DNA from 4 places in the Acidaminobacter sp. QWL-03 genome. Region 3 is predicted to be linked to each of the others. Evidence: riboswitches for the same ligand, from Rfam matches in the RefSeq annotation. Region 3 holds a riboswitch; each other region holds the start of a gene.
The links. A riboswitch is a leader RNA that binds a small molecule or an ion and turns the genes downstream of it on or off. The one in region 3 is predicted to bind cyclic di-GMP.
Positions count from the first base shown of each region.

Region 1 (3,374 bases), 330 kb from region 3:
CCTGCATTAGGTCCAGTGCCTCGTCATGCTGCCGCGTCAGCGTCAGGGCATAGGTGTACATGGCGCGCTCGGTCTTCTGGTACATCTGATCAAAGGCAGCCATGTCGCCCGAGCCGATTCGCCCAAACAAGCCCTCGTCCAAACTGCCCGAACTGCCTTTGGACTGCGGTTCTATGGAATTGTCGATGACAAAGGTGAACAGGATCATAGACAGGGCTCCTTCTATTTGAGTAACGCGTGAGCGTGGTGTTTTATTGCATGATGGCTGTAAATTCTTTTCTTATTTATACCATTTGGGATGCTAAATGAATCGGTTTTAGGCTCGGGAGGTTGGGTAAAAGGTGAAGGCTGGTGTTTGGACGGGTTGTGGGTTGAAGTGACCATCGGCAGAAAAATTATTTGGAGGCTGGAAAATGAACGCATTCTGGAGCTTGTTTGGACTTTTTAACGTTGTGGTTGTGATTGGATTTTTGGTGCTGACGGTTTACCTTTACTATCTGATGTTCAAGCTGGCCCACCGGGGGATTCGGGCGCTGGACCTGTATATCAGGGAGAAGGAGCGCGGCGGGAATTCAATGTAGGCGAAGACCTGCACAGTTGGCGAAAACAATTTTATGTCAACCTGGTGGCGGCCTTGACCTCAACCCTGATCTCGACATATAATGGTTGAGGTGAGGGGGGATGCCCGCGTGAAGCGCGTATTGACGCTGCTGTTGGTAATTGTCTGGGTTGCGGTGATTTACTGGTTCTCGAGTCAGGCCATGCAGGAGACGACACAGCAGACCTATGAGGTGCTGGTCCGGCTTGGGCTGGCGACGAAAGCGGAATTGATACGGTCGACGGATCCGTCGGTTGTTTTGTTGAAATATTTGGCGCGAAAGGGCGCGCACTTGCTTCTGTTTACGGTGCTGGGCGGGTTTGTGACGGTGGCGTTTTTTACTTTGACGCGCCGCAAAGGGCTGCGGCTGGTGCTGCCGGCCTGGCTGATTGCGAGTTTGCTTGGGGTCGCGGACGAGGTGCACCAGCATTTTGTGCCGGGGCGGACCATGCAGGTATCTGACATGGCGCTGGACGCGGTTGGGGCGCTGCTGGGTGTGCTGGTTGCGTGGATGGCGATCTCGGTGATGCTGGCGGTCGGGCGGTTTATCAGGAAAGATCGAAAGAAATTGAAAGAGTTCCGTCGAGGGTAATGGCGCTGTGGAGATGGCGGCGTGACCATCGGCGGAATTTTTTTGGGAGGAGGCGGGAGTTAGGGAGACCCTTCCGCATTTAAGAGCTTTTCCGATGGTCATAAAAGGGCATTTTCTTCCTGAAGTGAAAAAGGTGTCAAAACACTTTCTTGCAGAATGCGGAAAATATTTTTTTGGCACATTTTGTGTCAAAATCAAAATTGTTTAGAAATAGATACAACATCTTGAAGTGGGTATTCTCAAACCCCTGAAAGCGGGTTTACATAAGGCTTTCGGCCGAAAAATACACCTTGACAAGGTTGTTTTATCTCATTATTCTGAAAGTAGATTACTGTGTGTTTTTTCAAAAAGCTGTAGAGGAGGATCGTTGATACGAAAAAGGCAAACCAGCTGAAAGGCTGGGACGCAAAACCATGGAGCCTAAGACCTTATTATTTGGGTTATGGCAGTCCAGTTGCCGTGTCAAGTAATCATAGATAAATAACCTACTTGACAGGGGGAAATACCATGAAACGCAATTCAAAATCATGGGCACAATCCCTTATTTTTGTGCTCATAATCACGCTCGCGGTCCCGTTTGGGATGATGGGATTTGCGGAAGATACAACAACTTATTCAGGTAATGGAACCTTCGGAACTTACACACTGGATACTTCAGTAATAGGTAAAACGTCAATCAACGTGGCGTTGATTGAGGGTTTAAGATTTGACGGTATAGATGTCTCTATTAATGGCGGAGCTGAGAGTACTTTCAATGCCACAGCGTTTGAGATCGATGCCAGCTCTGTAGAAACACTGAATGTGGTTGTTAGGGTTCGCTATGCTGCGTTTGAAGTGGTTGATTATAAGATCGACACCCAGCAAGGCAATAATTCGAACACGAAGCCAGGCAACCATTCTTTTACTTTGACAGATGGATTTACAAGTATCTCAATAGATAGAAATAACCATCTCGTCACGCCGACCGTGAACTATATGTTAGGCAGCACTGAAAAAATGGAACTTAACACCAAATACATTGGCTTGGTTAACATGATGGAGACGGTCGGTATCCAAGCTGCAGATCGCATAAACTACTTGCTAAACAAGTACCAGAATTATGACACTAATCTCCATGCGGCAATCCGTGCACTGGCTTTGGGAAACTCTTTGGACAATAATCACTACTTTTTAGAAGCAATTGATAATGGTGAAGGATATCTTCCTTTAGGTGAAAACGCGAGGCTTGGGCTCCTAATGACTGCCGGTAGTGGAAATGCAAGTATCAAGGATTTTGAAAGTATGATTTTCAGTCTACCTATCAATGGGGGACAGTCTCTGGTGACGGAGGTAAAGGACTGGGTGGATAAATCCGATAGTTTTAGTTTCGATGTGAAAACGGTAGTAACTGAGGTTGACCCAGTTGACCCAGTCGACCCAGTTGACCCAGTTGACCCAGTTGACCCAGTTGACCCAGTCGACCCAGTTGACCCAGTTGACCCAGTTGACCCAGTCGATCCAGTCGACCCAGTTGACCCAGTCGATCCAGTTGACCCAGTCGATCCAGTCGACCCAGTTGACCCAGTTGACCCAGTCGACCCAGTTGACCCAGTCGACCCAGTCGACCCAGTTGACCCAGTCGACCCAGTCGACCCAGTCGACCCAGTCGACCCAGTCGATCCAGTCGATCCAGTCGACCCAGTCGACCCAGTCGATCCAGTCGACCCAGTCGATCCAGTCGACCCAGTCGATCCAGTCGACCCAGTCGACCCAGTCGACCCAGTCGATCCAGTCGACCCAGTCGACCCAGTCGACCCAGTCGACCCAGTCGACCCAGTCGATCCAGTCGACCCAGTCGATCCAGTCGATCCAGTCGTGGAATCACCTAATGACAACAACTCAAATAATGACAATGAAACAGAACAAAAAGATAAACCAAAACAAAATGATAAACCAAAACAAAATGATGAAATAACCGAGTCGGTCGTAGTCGTTGTTGAGGCTCCGACTCCAATGGGATCATCAGCTTCGGTCGAAACGCCTGTCAATGTTCCGGTTGAGACTGAAGAATTGGAGGACCTTGAGGAAGTTACTGAACCAGAAACGCCTCGTGGAAATCCTGCTTTGGATAAACTCCCAAAAACAGGTGAAATTCCGCCATATGCCTATTACGCTGCCGGTACACTTTTGCTGGGCCTGGGAGTT
Region 1 covers NZ_CM178752.1:2,890,594-2,893,967, forward strand. The annotation lists gene AC4PHM_RS13480 (RNA polymerase sigma factor) at 1-208, opposite strand, end outside; gene AC4PHM_RS13485 (hypothetical protein) at 414-581, shown strand; gene AC4PHM_RS13490 (VanZ family protein) at 663-1,190, shown strand; cyclic di-GMP riboswitch class I at 1,561-1,652, shown strand; gene AC4PHM_RS13495 (LPXTG cell wall anchor domain-containing protein) at 1,698-3,374, shown strand, end outside.
Region 1: it holds a riboswitch for cyclic di-GMP, as region 3 does, so the genes downstream of both, AC4PHM_RS13495 (LPXTG cell wall anchor domain-containing protein) here and AC4PHM_RS12015 (SpaA isopeptide-forming pilin-related protein) in region 3, are expected to answer to the same signal.

Region 2 (3,374 bases), 1.3 Mb from region 3:
TTGTACCAACTCTCTCAAGATCTCAAGACGCTTCAGGAGAAACGGATATTCCACTTTATTGGGCTTGCCCACGAAGATTTTCTCGTGCCGCGTCTTACTTTCTACCGACTCTTCCGAGGTCAAAAGCTCTTCATAAAGCTTTTCTCCGGGTCTGAGTCCGGTAAACTTGATCTCAATATCCTTGTAAGGCTCCAGACCCGACAACCTGATCAAGTCTTCCGCCAAGTTAAGAATTCTCACCGGCTCTCCCATATCCAAAACAAACACATCTCCGCCCTTGGCAAGGCCGCCAGCCTGAAGCACTAGTCTCGAGGCTTCAGGAATGGTCATGAAGTAGCGAACCATGTCCTTGTGGGTCACCGTCACCGGTCCACCTTCTTGAATTTGTTTCTTGAAGAGCGGGATGACGCTGCCGTTGGAGCCCAGAACGTTGCCAAAGCGCACTGCGGTAAAGACAGTTTTATGAGATTCCACGGATTGGACGATCATCTCTGCAATCCGCTTACTGACGCCCATTACACTGGTTGGATTCACTGCCTTGTCCGTCGAGATCAAAACAAATCGTTCAGTCCCATAATTTATTGAGGCATCAACGAGTTTCAGCGTTCCAAAGACGTTGTTTTTTATAGCTTCACGGGGACTTCTCTCCATTAAAGGTACGTGCTTATGGGCAGCCGCATGAAAGACGACTTGTGGTCTTAAGTCATTAAATACTCTGAAAAGTTCTTTGCGATCTCTTACAGAGGTGATTACCATGTCCAGTTCAATGCCGCCCAGTCCTCTTGACCTCAGTTCGTTAGTCAGGTCATACACGGAATTTTCATTAATATCCAGGATGATCAGCTTCTTGGGTGCAAACCTCACTATCTGCCGGCAAAGTTCGGATCCTATAGATCCTCCCCCACCTGTGACAAGAACGGTTTTCCCTTCCAAATAGTCCTTGATCCCATCCATATTGAGGGTAATCTCATCTCTTCCCAGCAGGTCTTCAATTTCCACATCTCGGATTCTTTTAATGTCGACGTTATCAATCATCATTTCTTCCAGTGACGGCACAGTTTTGACTTTTGCTCCGGTTCTCTTGCACTCCTCCAAAATCTCTTTTCGATCCTGCATTGGAACTGTAGGGATAGCCAGAATAATTTCGTCAATCCTTTGACGTTTCGTCACACTTAAAATGTCATACCGGTTGCCCATGACTTTTATGTCGTTGACCAAAGTGCCTTCTTTTCGTGGATCGTCATCTATAAAAGCTTTAGGGTAACCAAACCGCTGCGGTTCTGACAGCAGGTGTCTCGCCATCATCCCTCCGGTGCGCCCCGCCCCTATGATCAGGATGTTTTTATAGCTTTGGCCAATAGTATAGGCACGATTCTTCAGTCTTCTTATAACTCTGTAGCTCAAACGGAATCCACCAATCAGAACAACATCAAAAAAGGAGATCAGTAGGAGACTTTTATAGCTGAACGCGCCTTCCAGGTAAACATCCATGAACGCCACCATCAAATGACTCAAAATGCCAAAAGAGGCAATTCTAATGAGTCCATCCACACTGGCATGCTCCCAGAGGCTGTCATAAAGCATAAGAAGCTTCATCATCAATAGTTTTAATCCGAGCATAAGGATGATAAAGGTCAACCCATTCTCAAGAAGAAAAAATAACCGCTCAAAATTCGCTTTCAGAATGATGGCAATGACAATGGACGCAAAGAGGAATGCTATATCCAGTAAAACAATTGAGAATTTTCGCGTCGATTTCATAGTCGATCCCCCTGGTTTTATTATGTAGAAATAACGATTTATGGCATCATTAGATACAACCATACGCCGTCATTTATTATACACGATTACAATTGTCGAATGTTAGGTTTTAATGTCGAATTAACATATTTTCAATATAAATACATAAATGATAATTTGCACAAAAAAACGACAGTCCATAGCTGCCGTTAATATGTTGCAACTGGCTGACTTTTCCGATTGGAGGAAGCCCCTCTAGCTTTGTGTCCCATGGTTTCCCACGGTTTACCAAATGTGTTAGTAACCTATATAATTACAAGTTTATATCGCCATTAACAACTATAGCATATCTTCAGAAAATTTGTAGGTCGAATAATGTCGAACCTATAAAAATGTTGAGAAAATATGGTGAAATGTTAGGAAAACGTATTATGTTATCCTTTTCTCCGTATTTTTATGAATAATAATGCGCCAGCAGAAGCCGTATCCGACTGTCTGACTGGCGCCTTCTTTATTTAATACACAAACGGCTGCACATCAAAGGACATGGACCTCAAATAATGCGTTACGCCTTCAGCATTCACCGGATCATAGTAATCTATGTAAGCTCCAATGGTATAGAACTCACATACCCTGAACTCAAATGGATCCTCCCCCGGTTCAAAGACCGGTGTAATCCAAGCCAAGAAATGATCGCTGTCCGCACTGATTTCTGTCATGGTAATGACACTTTCGAAGTAATCGTAGGAGAACATCAGCACTTCAGCCGTCTCAACGACGTTTGGATCTGTGTTGAGATCCGGATCTATCAGATAAAGCTCAATGGGAACGTAAGCATAGTGCGTTTTGCCCTCCGGCAGGAGCATAAGGATTTCTGCGGTGTGAGTTGGTTTTACTTCCGGTACCTCAGACTGAGGGTCTTCGGTTTGCGGCTCTTCAGGCTGCGGATCTAAGGGTTGTGGATTTTCGGGCTGAGGATCCGTTGGCTGCGGGTCTTCCGGTTGTAGGACCGGATCCGGCTGAGGCGCTTCAATCACTGGCTCAACAGGTTCTGCAGGCTCTTCTGGCGTTTCGGCTGGTTCTGTATCCGCCGGAGGCTCAGAGACAACCGGAGGCTCTGTAGTGACGGGAGGTTCGGGTTCAGGGGTTGGATCTGGCACCGGCTGAGGTTGAGGTTGTGGTTCAGGCTGTGGTTCCGGTGCCGGTGTTGGCTCAGGATTTGGTGTGGGATCAGGCTCCGTCCCATCGGCTATTGGCGTCTCGACTACCGGCTCTGTAACCACCGGCTCACCCAGCGGAACCGGTTTTGGCACTATGGCCGTCAATCCTTCTCTCATCCACTGCAGCTGAGACTTTGCCACCAGACAAATGGCCTCAGCATGGGTGAGCCACTGACGGCTTTTGAAGGATCCATCCGGGAAGCCTTTAAAGATCCCCTTTTGAGTCATCCCCAGGACAGACTCCAGAGCCCACTGTGGAATATCCGGCTGATCCGTATAAAGCTGCTGCTCCAGGATTCTTTCAGCTTTCATCAGATGATGAAGGTAGAAGGCGCCTTCCATTCTTGTGACATTGAGTGTTGCTGTGACTTCGGAGCTTTCACTGATTCCGCTTGGAATTTCAAAGGCTTCAAG
Region 2 covers NZ_CM178752.1:1,281,139-1,284,512, forward strand. The annotation lists gene AC4PHM_RS05795 (polysaccharide biosynthesis protein) at 1-1,761, opposite strand, end outside; cyclic di-GMP riboswitch class I at 1,956-2,040, opposite strand; gene AC4PHM_RS05800 (S-layer homology domain-containing protein) at 2,256-3,374, opposite strand, start outside.
Region 2: it holds a riboswitch for cyclic di-GMP, as region 3 does, so the genes downstream of both, AC4PHM_RS05795 (polysaccharide biosynthesis protein) here and AC4PHM_RS12015 (SpaA isopeptide-forming pilin-related protein) in region 3, are expected to answer to the same signal.

Region 3 (3,374 bases):
ATCATGCCGCTGCTGTTGGTGGTTCCGGTGGCGATTGGGTCATCGTCATTCATGGATTTGAAGAGTTCAAAACTGACGTCGGAGAGCCATGATTCGTTCTCGTCTTTCACGCCATCGCGGTCAGTGTCGTTGAATTTGTGGACGATGATGGTACCAGGTTCTGGCTCTGGTTCGTCAGGAATGAAGTTGCCGACATAAACCACTTGAGTGGTATGCTCTTCATGGAGGTGAATGTCCATCTTGCCATCTTTGAGATCCTCAGGTGCGGTGATTTCAAAGGTGCTGTGTTCTTCGAGGACATAGTGGCCAAATTCGAGGTTGTTGAAGACCAGTTTGCCGTCTTCATCTGTTTCGCCGCTTGCGACTTCCATCAGAGAAATGGCTGATTCACTGGTGGATGGCATGTCATGTTCCATGAAAAGTTTGAATTCAATATCTTCAAGGGCAGGTTCACCGTTATCCCAAATGCCGTCTTTGTCTACATCGACAAATTTCCAGATGGTGATAGCGCCAAACTCTTCTTCCTCTTCACTAAAGTAGTTCCCAATTCCAATTTCAAGCGGATTTTCAAAATCTTCGCCGCCGACCTCGATCATCATGAAACCGTCATCGTCGAAGCCTGGTGTCGTGATTTTCGCGCTGCTGTGCTCTTTTAAATAGTAGGTGCCAGCTTCGAGACCGCTGAAGAGAAGTTCGCCGTCCTCATCCGTGTAACCGTGCTGGAGAGGGTTTTCGTCTTCAGGATCTTCGAAGAGCATGAAGTGAATGTCTTCGAGGAAATCGTCGTTGCCGTTCATTTTGCCGTCTCGGTTGAGGTCTTCGAATTTAACGATTCTAACGTCGAAGGTGTCATCCGGGATAATGTTGCCAATTTCGACTCGGGTGGTTTGGTCTTTGTTGATGGAGATGGAGAGGAGACCATCGGTAAAGACTTGTCCTGTGATTTGGTAGTCGGACAGTTCTTTAATGGTGTACTCGCCAACCGGGAGGTTGGTGAGCTCGATCAGGCCGTCGTCATCCGTAGTGAATGGGGAGTCTTCGAGTGCCTCGTCGTCTTCGTTATAGATTTCGAACTCGATGCCGGAGAGGGCATGCTCGTCGTCCTCGTCAAATTCGCCGTTCTCGTTCATGTCGTGAAATTTAAAGATAGTCAGGCTGCCGAATTCAGGGTCTGGTTCGTCAGGCTCGCAGATTTGAATGTGGATGTAGCCGAACCATGCGCCGCTGCTCTCTTCAGAGTCAATAACCGTGCCGGCATAAGCGGTTTCTCCGCCGACAGCCAGGTGAAGGATGAGATAGAGATCCTGACACTGGCCTGGGTTGAGATCATCGAGGTCAAGGGTTATTGGACCGATGTCAAAATCTTCTTTTGCTGGATTAAAGCTTCCTTTGTGTTCAGCCTGGCCAGGTGTTGGACGTGAGTCTGGCAGGGTATCGAAAATGTCCAGATGGAACTCGCTGGCTTTTTGGCCATCATCCAGGTTCACGTCGATGGTTAACTGGTCGCCATCGATCATCACGGTGGCTTCACCGATCACCATATTCTGACCTGCCGTAATATCAAAAGTACCTTCAAAGTCGTATGCCGTCACCGCCAGTGACGGAAAGCTCATCAGCACCATGGTCAACATTATGCTCAAACTCAGAAGCCGCTTAACTTTTCTTTTCATTCCTAACATTGTTCTCACCTCTCGCTTTCTTAGTATTCGTAATCGCCTCAAATGCGTCACTTGCTCTCAAGGGCAAATAAAAAGCTGCCATGACAACACAAAACGGTTGTACATAGCAGCCGGTCGACCATAGCTCGCACTTTAGGCCCTGGCTTTGCGTCCCCGACTTTCGGCGGGTTTGCCCTTGTATGTAATGAGGTTTTGTGTGGCCAGGCAGTTACAGGGGTCAGAGGGAGATTTGCTGTGGATCTAAAACTATGTAGTGTGGCGGGGTGTTTAAAAATTTTTAACTGCTTCTTGATAGTGCATAGTTACCCTGGCAGAAGGGGTTTAAGCGTTTTTCGATAATGATTTTCATTAACAATATGATCAAAAAAGGGGCGTAAGTTGGGTGACGCGGACGGATTCAGAGTTGGTGACGCGGACAACTTTCAAACTGGTGCCAGAGCTTGTTAGGATGGCCTCCTCAAGTCACAAAAGGCGCCCCCGAAACCCCGGGAGCGCCTTAGAGCTTATTACATACTACTCAGATCTCCACATTGTGCCGCATTAGTTCCCTGGCATTCTCACAACTGCGTGAGCTGCGACGTAGACTGGACCTGTAGCAGCGATACTGACACCATCCTCATATGGGAATTGGCCAGGGGAGTCAGTCATCTTGCCGTTTTTGAGTTTTGGAAGATTGGATGTGCCAATCCAAACATGAGTGTCCATCAATTCAAAGCCGTCCAGCATGTGGTAGGTCACGGTGACGTAACCGCCGGAGTAAACAATTTCAACATGTCCAACTAAAGTGCCATTTTCTACAATGTTGCCGCCAGCGCCAGCGATTAAGTCGTGGATTTCGCTATATCCATCGGTGATAGGACCAATATTCCAGCCCCAGTTGTTGGATTTCACGGAATCCAAGTTTTTGTTATTACCTAGTGCCCAAGCGGTTTCATCGTGGTATGCCATAGTGTTAGTGATTGTCACCATGGCAGGTGAGACTGCGCCTGCAACGACCATCACAGATTGCGGACTGATGTTGGAGGTGAAGTTTTCACTGCCGACAAATGCCAGCTCTGTGAAGGTATATTCACCAGGGATCAAGTCGTCCAAAGTTACGGAACCAGATCCGGTTACTTGATCGATCTCAATTACAGCTGCAAACCCTAACAGATAGGAAGGACCAGTCACGACTACGACGATTTCTTCAGGCCATAAGGTCCCATCGCCGCCGATGAAATTCTTAGTGATCGTCAGCGAACCCGTCATGAAGACGTTCGTGAATTCAACAGATGCCACTTCGCCGTTTTCCACTTCGATTTCAATTGGAAGGGTTGGTGCCATCCAACCGGATGGAACGTTAACTTCAGTGATTTCATAGGTGCCAGGAAGGAGATTTTCAAGTTTTACATAGTAGCCATCAGCTTTTTCAAGTGTCACATCCAGACCGTCCGGATCATAGGAAGGTCCTTCAATGTGAATGTCAATTGTCTCTGGAAGCATGGATTCTTCAAATCCCACAACGCCTTCGTAATCGAAGAGTTTGGTGATTTCCAGATCACCAGGGACGTAGACGTTGGTGAAGCTGATGGAGACGAGACCATCGGCTAAAACTTCTTTATTAATTGGAAGGTCAGGCGCCTCCCATTCGTCCCCAACGTTGATTTCGTCAATGCTGTAGTCGCCAGGGATCAGGTTTTCAAGCTTCACGTAGTA
Region 3 covers NZ_CM178752.1:2,558,252-2,561,625, reverse strand. The annotation lists gene AC4PHM_RS12015 (SpaA isopeptide-forming pilin-related protein) at 1-1,679, opposite strand, end outside; cyclic di-GMP riboswitch class I at 1,782-1,863, opposite strand; gene AC4PHM_RS12010 (MSCRAMM family protein) at 2,220-3,374, opposite strand, start outside.

Region 4 (3,374 bases), 900 kb from region 3:
ATCCGCCTGAAAAGGCGCGCTCAGAAGATTGGCGTTGGTATCGAGTACCGTGACGTTTTCCTTGGGCAGATTCTTGACCGCGCCGCTGACCAGCGACAGGATGCCTTCCACCTGCGGCGTTGTCAGACCTTTACCCGGCTGCAGTTCAATCACGACCGTGGCTGAGGACGCCTGAATCTCTTTTTCAAACAAGGAACTCTCAGCCAGATTCAAGTGAACCCTGGCATATTTGACTTCTTCCAGTGCTCTAATGGTACGCTCCAGTTCCCCTTGGGTTGCCCGCTGAAACATGATTTTCCGGTCCTGGTCTGTGACCATAAGGCCCTGATTGTCAAAGAGCTCGAAGCCGATGGTCGTATCCGGCAAACTCCCATTCATAGCCAGCTTAATTCTCAAGTCATTGACGACCTTGTCATCTACCAGAATAGTCGTACCGCCGTCTTCCAGTTTATATTTCACAGTGCCCATGCGATCCATTTCTTCGACAATCGCCGCTGCGCTGTTGAGTTCAAGTCCGCTGAAAAGAACCACATAGTTGACTTTGCCCAGGATCAGGACATAAAGCGCAAAAAACAAAATCAGAGAGAACGCGGCTGCCGCCATCAATCTCTTTGACATTAAACTCAGTGCATTAAATTGTTCCCTGATCCTAATCCAGGCCGTGCTCAACTTCGCCATCGATCCTTCTCCTCATAACAGCTTTATAACTGCATAGTCATCATTTCTTTATAAGCTTCCACAACCTTGTTGCGCACTTGCATGGTCATTTCCAGCATCAGCTTCGCTTCCTGAGTCGCAATTAAAACTTCATGAAGCTCGACCGAATCTCCGCTGACGAGCTGCTGCGTCAGTCCATCCGCTCTGATCTGAGCGTTTTCCACTTTTTCAAGCTGTGTTTTAAGCAGGTCACCAAAGTTGACAGTACCGGCTTCGCCTGCCCCACTATTGATCCCTGAACTTTGCGAAACGAGATTATTGAGCGGCATCATTTGAGTCAGTACAGGATTAATTGCCATTCAGATTGCTCCTCTGCTGCATTTTTTGAGTGACTAACGTCCTATTTCAAGGGTTTTAACCAATATGGCCTTGCTCGTATTCAGCGCCGTCAGATTGGCTTCATAAGCCCGGCGGGCGACCATCATATCGATCATCTCCGTCATGAGATTGACGTTTGGCATCCGTACATAGCCATTTTCATCCGCGTCAGGATGCTCCGGTCTGTAAACCAGCGGCGTCTCTTCGTCAGACTCTACAACCGCAACCGCTTTGATGCCTGAACTGACCTGCTCCGGACGTCCGGCTCTGTTCATTTCAGTTTTCAATTGTTCCTGAAATACCGCGATCTTTCTTATGTAAGGCCCACCTTCTTCTGTACGGGTGGTTTCCGCATTCGCTATGTTGGTCGAAATGGTATCCATGCGGAAGCGTTCTGCCGTCAAACCGCTTGTATGAATGTTCATGGCGTTAAACATCCCCATGCTTACCTTCTCCCCTCATGAATCACATAACTCATTGTCTGATACTTTTGATTCAGCTGCTGAATCAAAGTCTGGTATAGGATTTGGTTCGCGGCCATCAGGCTCATTTCCTGATCCAGATCGACATTATTTCCGTCATTGTTCATGCGGCTGCTCTGGTCTTTTACAACTTTTGGCGCAATGTTGCCAATTCTGATTTTGGCATTTTCGAAATTCTTGTTTTTCTGAGCTTCCCCAAGTGCTTTTTTAAGTTCTCCTTCAAAAGAAACCCGGCTGGCTTTGTAATTTTTAGTGTTGAGATTGGCCAAATTCGAGGCAATGGCTTCCTGTCTTCGCTGTGACCCTTCAATGGCTTTCGTCAGGGCCTGATAAGTTAAATCATTTTGGATCATAGCGCAAGCACCACCTCTCTCATTTTTTGACTTCCGGATTTTGTATGCCAGTTCAAAATTACATTTTATTACAATTCCGCATAATTATATTACATTATTTTCACTAATTTGGGAATATTTTCTTTTTTATGGCATAGAAAAAACTTCCCTACTGGCACTCGGCTGCCATATGAACTGATTTACATAGTCCACTTAGGCCCGTTCTTTTGCGTCCCAGGCTTTCGCCTGGTTTGCCTTTTTCTGAAAAGTTTTCGGAGATGAATGCTGAATAGACTCTGGAATTGTGACATAGCTGATGTGTTCGGCCAAGCCGAGGCTGTAATTCCTGATAAATCCAATTCAATGATTCAGTCATTCGATTCTGGATGCGATAATTTTGAAGCAATACTCTGTTATGTTAATTGTCAATCTTGAGAAAAAACATAACAAATTAATCTTAACACATGAAAAGTAACAATAAAATAACAAACTTCAAAAAATATCGGATATTTCGACACTTTTCTCATCTTTGTTAATTATTCACAGAAACTTATAATTTTTAGGATTCTTAGGCTTTTGTATCCAGTCCGGAAATCCGTTCCTCAGAGGCAGTCAAAATCTGACTGGACAAAGCTTTCGCTTTCCTGACACCTTTCATTTCTAGGACCAGCGCTTCCTTATGATTTTTCAGTTTTAACTGGTGATTTTGATGCAATTTGTATATTTTTTCTAGCACCTGTTGAATGGCAATTTGAAAGTCTGAAATGTCCAAAATGTCATTTTTTCCCTTATTGTCCCATTCAGGGTTTACACTTTGATCCAACGCTTTGATCTGATCCATGCAGACTTCGACCACGTCTGACAGCTCAGGATCACCAGGCTCATACTCCGTATAAAGTTTTTGCCAGGCTTCCAGCAGACTTAAACGCGTCGACAGATAGCTCAGCAATCTTTGACATTCCATGGCATTGCCCCGCTTCCTCACCTAAATTTGCTGCCAGCTTCCTCTGAGTTCCTCCAAATATTGACGAATCTCAATGAGGGCCGTGGGATCTTTTTTAATATTGGCTTGCACCAGTGACCAGCGGAAGTACTCATACAGTTTGTATAAATCCTTTGCAATGTCGCCTCCCTCATCGAAATTCAGGGTGACCATCAGCTCTTCAATAATCAGCTGACCTTTGAGAATTTTTTGGTGGGCGATCTGAAGGTTCTTGACTTCAAGCGCAGCTTCTGCCGCCTTCAAGTTTTGAATCACTCCGTCATAGAGCATCAGGATGAGTTTTTTTTGCGGCGCCGTACTGACCTGGGCCCCGCCATAAGCTTGGTTAGCCTGTCTGAGGGCTGTATTGTATGCACTCATGTTTAACATCCCCTATTCACCTGACTGCATGCCGCCTAGTTGGGCCGCCAGCCAGTTCGATTGCGTCTCTGATTTTTGCATTGCGACGTCCAGTTTGGAAAACATGTTGACGTAGTAGGCTTCTCTTTTTGCCATTTTGTCTTCAAATTCTGAGATTCTGCG
Region 4 covers NZ_CM178752.1:1,662,689-1,666,062, forward strand. The annotation lists gene fliF (flagellar basal-body MS-ring/collar protein FliF) at 1-678, opposite strand, end outside; gene fliE (flagellar hook-basal body complex protein FliE) at 702-1,016, opposite strand; gene flgC (flagellar basal body rod protein FlgC) at 1,050-1,478, opposite strand; gene flgB (flagellar basal body rod protein FlgB) at 1,481-1,870, opposite strand; cyclic di-GMP riboswitch class I at 2,021-2,115, opposite strand; gene AC4PHM_RS07660 (hypothetical protein) at 2,418-2,813, opposite strand; gene fliS (flagellar export chaperone FliS) at 2,835-3,212, opposite strand; gene fliD (flagellar filament capping protein FliD) at 3,225-3,374, opposite strand, start outside.
Region 4: it holds a riboswitch for cyclic di-GMP, as region 3 does, so the genes downstream of both, flgB (flagellar basal body rod protein FlgB) here and AC4PHM_RS12015 (SpaA isopeptide-forming pilin-related protein) in region 3, are expected to answer to the same signal.